2 linked regions of the Actinopolymorpha singaporensis genome follow. The protein of the gene in region 2 interacts with the protein of the main gene of each other region in a pairwise test. Links are inferred from orthologs where the notes say so. Each region holds a gene or a part of one and is shown on either strand. Other genes may lie near its edges.

Evidence for each region. The genes of interacting proteins can lie anywhere in the genome.
Region 1: the proteins of BLU27_RS27365 (region 2) and BLU27_RS24615 interact in binary tests that used the Escherichia coli proteins (3 or more experiments, as listed by UniProt). The link is inferred for Actinopolymorpha singaporensis from one-to-one orthologs.

What each region holds. Positions count from the first base shown.
Region 1 is NZ_LT629732.1:5,493,380-5,497,610, reverse strand. The notes cover bases 1-2,911. They hold BLU27_RS24615 (ABC-F family ATP-binding cassette domain-containing protein), read left to right. Parts: upstream 1-604; coding sequence 605-2,218; downstream 2,219-2,911. Other genes in these bases: BLU27_RS24605 (ABC transporter ATP-binding protein), read left to right, coding at 2,877-2,911; BLU27_RS24610 (helix-turn-helix domain-containing protein), read left to right, coding at 2,443-2,661; BLU27_RS24620 (biotin transporter BioY), read right to left, coding at 1-322. Outside these bases: more of BLU27_RS24605, read left to right, coding at 2,912-4,231. UniProt on the Escherichia coli protein: Genetic data indicate it may be involved in ribosome assembly or function.
Region 2 is NZ_LT629732.1:6,111,917-6,118,972, reverse strand. What follows is about bases 14-4,429. They hold BLU27_RS27365 (multifunctional oxoglutarate decarboxylase/oxoglutarate dehydrogenase thiamine pyrophosphate-binding subunit/dihydrolipoyllysine-residue succinyltransferase subunit), read right to left. Parts: upstream 4,036-4,429; coding sequence 214-4,035; downstream 14-213. Other genes in these bases: BLU27_RS27360 (hypothetical protein), read right to left, coding at 4,227-4,429; BLU27_RS29670 (DUF6104 family protein), read right to left, coding at 14-162. Also shown: more of BLU27_RS29670, read right to left, coding at 1-13; more of BLU27_RS27360, read right to left, coding at 4,430-5,681; BLU27_RS27355 (hypothetical protein), read left to right, coding at 6,011-6,850; BLU27_RS27350 (hypothetical protein), read left to right, coding at 6,847-7,056. UniProt on the Escherichia coli protein: E1 component of the 2-oxoglutarate dehydrogenase (OGDH) complex which catalyzes the decarboxylation of 2-oxoglutarate, the first step in the conversion of 2-oxoglutarate to succinyl-CoA and CO(2).

The DNA of each region.
Region 1 (4,231 bases), 620 kb from region 2 along the record:
TCACCCAGGCGCCCAGCGGGAACCCCACGAAGTAGCCGGCCGACGCACCGGCCAGTACGCCCAGCCCGCCCCGGCCGCCGGCCAGCAGCGGCAGCCCGGCGAGCACGAGCGCGCAGAACGTCAGCGTGGCCAGCAGGCCGCGGCGCGCACCCAGGATCGACCCGGCCAGCATCGGCCCCAGCGACTGCGCGGTGATCGGGACGGTGCTGCCGAACAGCGCGATGGATCCCGGCAAGCCGAGCACCGCGATCAGGGCCGCGAACAGCGCGATCAGCGCCAGGTCGCGGGTGGGTAGCCGGCGGACCGGTGCCGGTGCTGCCATGTGGAACTCCTCGTGGTTCGGTCGGCCCGGCGCGGAGGCGGGGCCGCATCGAGGGTATGCGGCCGGCCCGCCGGTCCGACCTGCCTTCCGCGCCAACGTCCGGTCCTGCCGCTTGGCGTGACCCCACAATCGGTGCGACCCCGCAGCCGGGGCCCCGGCAACCGGGTCGCGGCCACCCGGGAGTGCCCTCTACACTGGCAGGCATGCTCATCCGGATTGCGTGACTGGACACTCCGTTGCCCACGTGTCCCCTGTGTCCGTTCGACTCCGGAGCGTTCTCCCGTGATCACCGTAAGCAGTCTCGAACTCCGTGCTGGCGCGCGTCTTCTTCTTTCTGACGTCTCCTTCCGCGTCGCCCCCGGCGACCGCGTGGGTCTGGTCGGCCGCAACGGCGCCGGCAAGACGACCCTGACCCGGATCCTCGCCGGCGAGGGCCAGCCGGCCGCCGGCACCGTCACCCGTTCCGGCTCGGTCGGCTACCTCCCGCAGGACCCTCGCACCGGCGACCTCGACGTCACCGCCCGCGACCGCGTGCTGTCCGCGCGCGGCCTGGACCAGGTGGTCGACCAGCTGCGCACCGCCGAGCTGGAGATGGCCGGCGTCGGCGCGGGCAGTGCCGGGACCGCCGGCACCGACCGCGCGATGCGGAAGTACGCCCGGGCCGAGGAGGAGTTCCTCGCCCGCGGCGGGTACGCCGCCGAGTCCGAGGCGGCCCAGGTCACCGCGAGCCTTGGCCTCCCCGAGCGCGTTCTGTCCCAGCCGCTGCGCACCCTCTCCGGCGGTCAGCGGCGCCGCATCGAACTGGCCCGGATCCTGTTCTCCGGCTCCGACACCCTGCTCCTCGACGAGCCGACCAACCACCTCGACGCCGACTCCGTCACCTGGCTGCGGGAGTACCTGCGGTCCTACAGGGGCGGCCTGGTGGTGATCAGCCACGACGTCGGCCTGCTCGAGGCGACTGTCAACCGCGTCTTTCACCTGGACGCCAACCGCGCCGAGCTGGACGTCTACAACGTCGGCTGGCGCACCTACCTCGAGCAGCGCGAGACCGACGACCGGCGGCGCAGGCGCGAGCGCACCAACGCCGAGCGCAAGGCGAGCGCCCTGATGGCCCAGGCCGACAAGATGCGGGCCAAGGCGACGAAGGCGACCGCGGCCAAGAACATGGCCCGCCGGGCCGAGCGGATGGTCTCCGGGCTGGAGGCCGAGCGCAAGGCCGACCGGGTGGCCCGGATCCGGCTGCCCGAGCCCGCTCCCTGCGGCAAGACGCCGTTGACAGCGCGCGAGCTGTCGAAGTCGTACGGCTCGCTGGAGGTCTTCAGCGACGTCGACCTGGCCGTCGACAAGGGCAGCCGGGTGGTCGTCCTCGGGCTGAACGGTGCGGGGAAGACGACCCTGCTCCGGGTGCTGTCCGGGGTCGAGCGGCCCGACACCGGCGAGGTGGTGCCGGGCCACGGCCTCCGGCTCGGCTACTACGCCCAGGAGCACGAGACACTCGACACCACGCGTACCGTCCGGGAGAACATGCTGGCCGAGGCTCCGCACCTCACCGACACCGAGGCGCGCAAGGTGCTGGGCTCGTTCCTGTTCTCCGGCGACGACGTGGACAAGCCGGCGGGGGTGCTCTCCGGTGGGGAGAAGACCCGGCTGGCGCTGGCCCGGCTGGTGTGTTCGAGCGCCAACGTCCTGCTGCTGGACGAGCCGACGAACAACCTCGACCCGGTGTCGCGGGAGGAGATCCTGGGCGCGATCCGGTCGTACAAGGGTGCGATCGTGCTCGTCACCCACGACGAGGGCGCGGTCGCGGCGCTCGAACCCGAACGCGTCCTGCTGCTCCCCGACGGTGTCGAGGACCTCTGGAACGCCGACTACGCCGACCTGGTCTCGCTCGCCTGAGCGTGGGAGGACTCCGGTCCTCCACGCTCCGGCGCGAGGCCGAGTCGCCCCATTTCACTGGTTCGAGCGACATCCGCCGGATTGCGAATCGGTAATCGCGTCCGATCAGGTGTTGCCGACGCGCATGGTCCGGCCGATCATCGGGCATTGGTGGGTTGATCGAATGCCGTGCGGCTCTGCCATGTGAGCCCAGGGCAACCGCCAACTCGCCAGCGGAGGCAAGCGTGGTCGAGACATTGAAGAAGGGCGTTCGGGTCACCGGACCACAGCGGGACAAGCTCGCCGCGGACCTGAGACGAAAGTACGACGGAGGCAAGAGCATCCGTACGATCGCCCAGGAGACCGGCCGGTCCTACGGGTTCGTGCACCGGTTGCTGAGCGAGTCCGGGGTGCGGCTTCGCAGCAGGGGCGGAGCGACCCGGGCCAAGAAGGTGCGGGCCTGAAGCCGCGCCGCCGTACGCACCCCGTCAGACGCGAGGAGCAGACGTACGGAGGCAGGCCACGGCCTTGGGACTGCGGGGGTCACCAGGGAGCTGGGCCGGTCTCTGCGAGATCATGACGCCCTGACGAACGAACCCCCTGGCCGGGAAGACATTGTCCGGCCAGGGGGTTCACCTGTGCGGACCGGTCGCCGACGAAGGGAAGCCGCGCCTTGAGCATGCACGGTGGTGGGGGTGGCTGGGGCACGATCCGGTCCTTCACCCGGGACAGGTCGGCGGCCCGCCGGCGCCTGGCGCCCGGCACGACCCGGCGGATCGTGTCGTTCGCCCGTCCCTACGCCGGGTTCGTCGGCACGCTGACGGTGCTGCTGGCCGTCGACGCCGCCGCCGGCGCGGTCACCCCGCTGATCTTCCGCGAGATCATCAACGAGGGCGTGCTCGGCAAGGACTCCGGACTGGTGGTCCGGATGGCCCTGGTGGTCGCGGGCATCGCGATCCTGACCGGCGCGCTGGGCCTGGTCGAGCGCTACTGCGGCGCCCGGATCGGCGAGGGCCTGATCTTCGACATGCGCTCGCGGGTGTTCGCACACATCCAGCGGATGCCGCTGGCGTTCTTCACGCGTACCCAGACCGGCGCCCTGGTGTCCCGCCTCAACAACGACGTCCTCGGCGCGCAGCAGGCGTTCACGTCCACGCTGTCGAACGTCGTGAGCAACCTGCTCACCGCGGTGTTCACGCTGAGCGCGATGTTCGTCCTGTCCTGGCAGATCACCCTGGTCTCCCTGGTCATGCTGCCGTTGTTCCTGCTGCCGGCCCGCTGGCTCGGGCGCAAGCTGCAGGCGATCACCCGGGAGTCCTACGACCTCAATGCGCAGATGAACGCCATGCTGACCGAGCGGCTCGGCGTGTCCGGAGCCCTGCTGGTGAAGCTGTTCGGCCGGCACGAGGTGGAGGACGAGGCGTTCGGGCAGCGGGCGGCCCGGGTCCGCGACATCGGCGTCACCCAGGCGATGTACAGCCGGGTGTTCTTCACCGCGCTGATGCTGGTCGCCTCGCTGTCGGTGGCGCTGGTCTACGGCTGGGGCGGCGTCCAGGCCGTGGCCGGTGCGCTGAGTGTCGGAACGCTGGTGGCGCTGACGGCGTACCTCACCCGGCTGTACGGCCCGCTGACCGCGCTGTCCAACGTGCACGTCGACATCATGACCGCGCTGGTGAGCTTCGAGCGGGTGTTCGAGGTGCTGGACCTGGAGCCGCTGGTGAAGAACCTCCCCGGCGCCCGCGACCTGCCGGCGGAGGTGCCCGCGAGCATCGAGTTCGACCGGGTGAGTTTCGAGTACCCGCGGGCCGCCGAGGTGTCCCTCGCCTCGCTGGAGACGGTCGCCGTGCTCGACCAGACCGTCTCCACCCAGGTGCTGCACGAGGTGTCGGTCCGGGCGGAGGCCGGCCAGCTGGTGGCGCTGGTCGGGCAGTCCGGTGCGGGCAAGACGACGATGACCCACCTGGTCACCCGGATGTACGACGTCACCGCGGGCGCGGTGCGCGTGGGCGGGATCGACGTGCGCGACCTCACGCT
Region 2 (7,056 bases):
GTCCAGGCGGGCCAGCCAGGTGGCCAGTCGTTCGATCGGCGTCTCGAACTCGGGGTTGAGGTCGACGAACTCCTGCAGCCGTCCGGCCAGCCAGGCGAGCGAGACCTCCTCGTCTCCCCGGCGGTCGGACAGCTCCTCGATTCCGCGGTCGGTGAAGTACATCGTGGCTACGAACTCCGGTCTGCGAACTTCGCGGGTGTGGTGCCCGGCGGCTCAGGCGAACACGCTGTCCAACAACGCAGCCTGCTCGGTCTTGTGCACCGCGCCCGAGCCGACGGCCGGCGCCGCCGAGGCGGGCCGGGCCGCGAGACGTACGGACTGGCCGAGCTGGGGGAAGAAGTTGAGCGCCATGTGTGGCCAGGCGCCCTGGTTCGCCGGCTCGTCCTGGGCCCACACCAGCTCGCGGGCACCGTCGAACTTCGCGAGCTCTGCCCGCAGCGCCTCGGCCGGGAGGGGACTCAGCTGCTCCACCCGGACGATCGCGGTGCGCGGCTCGGCACCCTCGCGCCGCTTGCGCTCGGCGAGCAGCTCCCAGGCGATCTTGCCCGAACACATGACGACCCGGTCGACGTTGCCCGGGTCCACGGTGTCGTCGCCGATCACCGGGAGGAACCGGCCCCTGGTGAACTCTTCCGGCTTGCTGGTGGCCGCCTTGCTGCGCAGCATCGACTTCGGGGTGAAGACGACCATCGGACGGTGCACCGCGCCCAGGCTGTGCCAGCGGAGCAGGTGGAAGTAGTTGACCGGTGAGGACGGCTGGGCGACGGTCATCGAGTCGCCCGAGGCGAGCTGCAGGAACCGCTCGATCCGGCCGGAGGAGTGGTCGGGGCCCTGGCCTTCGTATCCGTGCGGCAGCAGCAGCACGACGCCGGACAGCTGGCCCCACTTGGCCTCACCGGCGGAGATGAACTCGTCGATGATCGTCTGGGCGCCGTTGTGGAAGTCGCCGAACTGCGCCTCCCACAGCACCAGAGCGTCCGGGCGGGCCACGGAGTAGCCGTACTCGAAGCCCATCGCGGCGAACTCGCTGAGCAGCGAGTCGTAGATGTAGAACGGCCCCTGGTCCTCGTCGAGGTGCTGGAGCGGTGTCCACTCCTCGCTGGTGTGCCGGTCGACGATGGTGGCGAACCGCTGGACGAACGTGCCTCGCCGGCTGTCCTGACCGGCCAGCCGGACCGGCCGGCCCGCCATCAGCAGGGAGCCGAACGCGATGATCTCCGCGGTGGCCCAGTCGATCGGGCCGTCGGTGATCGCCGCCGCCCGGCGCTGCAGCTGCGGCAGCACCTTCGGGTGGACGGTGAACCCCTCCGGCGTGGACACGTGCGCGTCCGCGATCCGCTTCAGCGTCTCCAGCGACACCGAGGTGTCCGCCTCGGCGGCCGGCTTCTCGGGATAGTCCGGGGCGGTGAAGTAGTCGTCCGACGGCGCGTTCTTGGCGGCCCGCACCTCGGCGAACACCCGCTCCAGGCGCTCCTGGTAGTCGCGGAGGGCCTGCTCGGCCTCCTCCACGGAGATGTCGCCGCGCCCGATCAGGGCCTCGGTGTAGAGCTTGCGGACCGAGCGCTTGCCCTCGATCAGGTCGTACATCTTCGGCTGCGTGAACGACGGGTCGTCGGTCTCGTTGTGCCCACGGCGGCGGTAGCAGATGACGTCGATCACGACGTCCTTGTGGAACGTCTGGCGGTACTCGAACGCCAGCCGGGCCACCCGGATGCACGCCTCGGGGTCGTCGCCGTTGACGTGGAAGATCGGCGCCTGGATCATCCGCGCGACGTCGGTGCAGTAGGTCGAGGAGCGCGACGCCGTGGGCGAGGTGGTGAAGCCGACCTGGTTGTTGACGATGACGTGGATCGTCCCGCCGGTGCGGTAGCCGCGCAGCTGGGAGAGGTTGAGCGTCTCCGCCACCACGCCCTGCCCGGCGAACGCCGCGTCGCCGTGCACGAGCAGCGGCAGCACCGGGAACTCCAGGCCGCGGTTGAGGATGTCCTGCTTGGCCCGGGCGATGCCCTCCAGCACCGGGTCGACGGCCTCCAGGTGGGAGGGGTTCGCGGCCACCGACACCTTGATCTTGGCGCCACTGTCCGCGGTGAACTCGCCCTCCGCGCCGAGGTGGTACTTCACGTCGCCGGAGCCCTGGATCGTCCGCGGGTCGATGTTGCCCTCGAACTCGCGGAAGATGTGCGCGGCCCGCTTGCCGGCGATGTTGGCCAGGACGTTGAGCCGGCCGCGGTGGGCCATGCCGATGGTGACCTCGTCCAGGCCCGCCATCGCAGCCTGCTCGCACACCTCGTCCAGCAGCGCGATCGCCGACTCGCCGCCCTCCAGGCTGAACCGCCGCTGGCCGACGTACTTCGTCTGCAGGAAGGTCTCGAACGCCTCGGCCTGGTTGAGCTTGGACAGGATGCGCAGCTGCTCCTGCTGCGGCAGCCGGTCCTGGGGACGCTCCACGCGGTCCTGGATCCACCGCCGCTCGTCCGGCTCCTGCATGTGCATGTACTCGATGCCGACGGTGCGGGAGTAGGCGTCGCGCAGCAGCCCCAGGATGTGCCGCAGCATCATGAACCGCTTGCCGCCGCCGAAGCTGCCGGTGGCGAACTCGCGGTCGAGGTCCCACAGCGTCAGGCCGTGGGTCACCACGTCGAGGTCCTCGTGCCGGCGGACCCTGTAGTCCAGCGGGTCGGTGTCGGCGATCAGGTGGCCGCGCACGCGGTAGGCGTGGATGAGCTCCAGCACCCGGGCCTGCTTGCCGATCTCGTCGTCGTGCGAGGTCGGGATGTCCGACACCCAGCGCACCGGCTCGTACGGGATCCGCAGCGCGGCGAAGATCTCGTCGTAGAAGTCCTCGTCGCCCAGCAGCAGCTGGTGCACCCGCCGGAGGAACTCACCGGACTGCGCACCCTGGATCACCCGGTGGTCGTAGGTCGAGGTGAGCGTCATCACCTTGCTCACCGCGAGACGGTTCATCGTCTCCTCGGCGGCGCCCTGGTAGGCGGCGGGGTACTCCATCGCGCCCACGCCGATGATCGCGCCCTGCCCGGCCATCAGCCGCGGGACCGAGTGGCTGGTGCCGATCGTGCCCGGGTTGGTGAGGCTGATCGAGGTGCCCCGGAAGTCCTCGACGGTGAGCTTGTTGTTCCGTGCGCGGCGTACGACGTCCTCGTAGGCGCTCCAGAACGACGCGAAGTCGAGCGTCTCCGCGGCCTTGATGTTGGGGACCAGCAACTGCCGGGTGCCGTCCGGCTTCTGGATGTCGATCGCCAGGCCGAGGGCGAGGTGAGGCGGCTTGACCAGGGTCGGCTTGCCGTCGACCTCGGTGTAGCCGTGGTTCATCTCCGGCATCGAGCGGACCGCCTTGGCGATCGCGTAGCCGATGATGTGGGTGAAACTGACCTTGCCGCCGCGGGACCGGGCGAGGTGGTTGTTGATGACGATGCGGTTGTCGATGAGCAGCTTCACCGGCACCTGGCGCACGCTGGTCGCGGTCGGGACGGTGAGGCTCTCGTCCATGTTCTTGGCCGTGCGGGCGGCGGCGCCGCGCAGCGGGACGAGCTCCGGCTCGGCTGCCTTCGTCTCCTCCGCCGGGGCGGCGGGCCTGCCGGGCGCGGGCCTGGCGGGAGTGGGCTTGCCCGGGGCCGGCTTGGCGGGGGCGGTCTTGGCGGAAGGGGCCTTGCTCGGCGCGGACTTCTCCGGAGCGGGCCTGGCGGGGGCGGTCTTGGCGGGAGCCTGCTTGGCCGGAGCGGCCGCCTTCGGCTGGCCGGACGCCACCTGCTTCCCGGAGCCGGACCGGCTGGGTACGGCGGAGGTGCCGTTCGTCCCGGACGCGCCACCGGACCCCTTGGCCTTCGCCGAGGCACCGCCCGTGCCCGCGTCGGCGCCACTGCCGTTGCGGTCGGGCTGGTAGTCGCGGAAGAAGGCCAGCCAGGCCTTGTCCACGGAATCAGGGTCGTTCAGGTAGCGCTGGTACATCTCGTCGACGAGCCACTCGTTCGTCCCGAACTGGGACAGCGGGTCGTTGTGCGAGGACTGGGACGCCACGGCGTTGATCGCCTCTTCCGCTCACCATGATCGTTTGGACCGATTGTTCGGCTTCCGGGAACCAAGCCTAGTCGCCGAGTTCAACTCCGTTGGTCCCGGAGCAGGGGTTTTGGTTACGAGCCGGACCACGGCCGACAACACCGTGTGGGCGGCCGCCCACACGGTGTTGTCGAAGCGGGTCTCGCCCCAGGTCAGCGGCGGTCTTCGGGAAGCTCCGAGGCCGCCAGGACAGACCGGAACAAGCTGCGGTAACGGCGCATGATCGACAGTAGCTCGTCGGTGCCGAGATCGGCGGCGTCGCGCCAGTCGCGCTCGATCCGGTCGCGGTGCTCGGTGAACGTCGAGGTCACGAACACCATGGCCTCGCCGACGAGCAGACCGGCCTCGTGTGCGGCGTCGCGAGGGTCGTCCAGAAGCTTGGCCTGGGCGTCCAGCCACCGCTGCTGGAGATCGTCGATCCGGCGCCGGCGTTCGGCAGCGTCCCACTCGTCACGGCCGGTCGCCGGGGCGTTCGTGCCCGATGTATCGCCTGCGGGCACCTCGGCCAGGTCGCGGTCGCTCCGAACCACGTCGTCGTGTTCCGCTTGGGCACGGTCGCCGGGCCGGCGGGCCGACTCCTCCGAGGCGAGCGAGTCGTTCGGACCGGCAGACCTGTCCGGGAGAGCGAGGACAGCCTCCCTGTCCGACTCGTTCTGGCTGTCCGAAATGTCCGGGCCGTCCTGGTGATCGCGGGCCGGAACCTCCTCCGCCGACGCGGAGTCGTGTTCATGCCTGAACCGGTCGTCGCGCTCGCGTCCATCGGCCTCGGGCGACTCCGCCCGGCCGGTGAACGGCCCCTCGGCCACCTCACCGACCTCCTGCTCGCGGTCCGCCGGAGCGTCCCCCTGCGGCTTGCCGCCCAGCCCGGTGTCCTCGTCGGTCGCCGGACGGTCGGTGTCCGGCCGGTCGGTGTCCGGCTGGTCGGTGTCCTGTCGGACCAGGTCCGGGCGCTCGACGTCGGGCCGGTTGGCCTCGGGCCTGTCGGCCTCGCGCCGGCCGGTCTCGGGCCGGTCGGCGCCGTGCCGCCCGAACGCGCCGCCGTCGGTGGTGTGCGGTGGCTCACCGCCCCAGGCAGGCTCGCCCTGCGTGCCGGGCTGGTTGCGCCGGAACCCGTGCCGCTCGGGCGTCGCGGTGTCGCCGGCGTCGGGGCGGAACGGACCCGGCGCCTGGGCGGACCGGCCCATGACGCGAGCGCGCTCCAGCGGCCCGGTGCGGAAGTCGCTCGGTGGAGTGCGGAGCCCGCGCGGGGCGAACGCCGCGTCGAAGTCGTCCGGCTGCCTGCCCTCGACACCGGCGACCCGTGCCCCCTGCTGGTGCGGGCCGGCACCGAACGCCGGGCGCTCGGTGCGCTCGGTGCGCTCGGTGCGCTCGGTGCGCTCCGGGTCCTGGCCCTGCTCGGGACGCCGCCCGTGCTCGGGGGAGTAGTCCTGGCCGGCGTGCTCGTCCGGACGCTCGTCGTCCGCGTCGCGGTCACGCCGGCCGTCGTCCGTAGGGAACGGGTGGAACGCCTGGGTCTGGTCGTCGTACTGCTCGTTGTCCTCGCTGTCCTCAGGCGGCGAGGTGAGCCGCTCCAGCCATGACTTCCGGCCCTTCTGGACGTCCTTCATCGAACGTTCCTCCCACCTGCGGAGCTGTTGGATTGCGAAGGTTCGACCGCTTGGTCCCGGGCAGCCTTCAACACGTGTGACCCGCTGTCAAGCCGCCTCGGAGTCGCTCCCGATCCCCTCGCGGCCCGGGTCCGACCCGACCGGCGCGAGGGCCGACCGGCTCCTCGGCAGCCCCGCGACCGGTCTCCCGGCGCGCCGGTCATACGCCTCGTCCCGGACGAAATCGGGGTACCTTGTGCAAAAGTTCCTCCCCGTCGGGCCCGGCGCTTCATCGGCCGGCCAGGCCGCCGCCCCGGCCCGACGGTCGGCTTGGTCACGGGGTGAGGCGGATGTGGACCGGGGTGGCCAACACGCCGGCGCGCGGCCGGTCGTCCGGCATACCGCGCGCGCTTCGCCCGAACGCCGCCGACGCCGACCGGGAGTCCGCCCGCAAGCCGTGGGTCGGGCGTTCGTACGCCCATCTGGTGCTGCCCGTTCCCCACCTGGACGAGCGCCACCGCGAACTTTTCGACCGCGCGGTGCACGGCCAGGCCGACGGCGACGGTGACGACGGCGGCGAGATCCGGGCCGGCCGGGGCGATCGCACGTGGCAGGTCGTCAACGCCGAGGCCGACGCCGAGCCCGGGCTCCCGGTGCTGCGCCGGCAGTGGCGACATCCGGGGGGTGACTCGCTGCTGCTGGTGGTCCTCGGGTGGTACCCGCTGGTGGTCACCGTGGGGCCGGAGTCGGCGGCCTCGATCCGGGCCCGCCGAGCGCTGCGCCGCGTGGTGGACGCCGTGCGGTCGGCAGGTGGCCGGACGGTGCCCGACGCGGACCTGTCCCGGGTGCTGGCGCGAAGCCGCGAACGCTGGGAACGCGCGGTCGCCCTCCGGCAGGTGATCGAGGAACGCCGTACCTGGCTGGAGGCCCGTCACTGCCGCGGCTGCGGCGAGTGGTCGGCGTACGGCGTACTGCACTGCCGTGGATGTGCGCGCAGGTTCGCCCCGGCCGACGACGCCGAGCGGGACGAACGCGGCCGGATCGCGGCCGAGGAGTCGGCCCGCGCCGAACGCGAGCTGGCCGAGCTGGGTTCGGGCGCCGGGTTGTTCGCCGACTGGCCGCCCCGGCCGGAGGGCGCCGACAGGGGCGGCGGCGACAGGGGCGGCGCCGACAGGGGCGCGGACCGGTGACGGTCGGAGCACCGCGGGAGCCGGGTCCCACGGAGGGGACCGGCGAGCGGTGGGGGTGGGAGCTGCGGGCACCGGAGGTCGCCCCGCCGCAGCCGTTCGCCGACCAGCCGCCCGGGCTGCCACCTGCCGACGCGCCGTGGCTGACCAGGCTGGCCGGTCGCCGCGACCGCACCCCGCTGGGCTGGTGGTCGCACGTACGCCGGGTC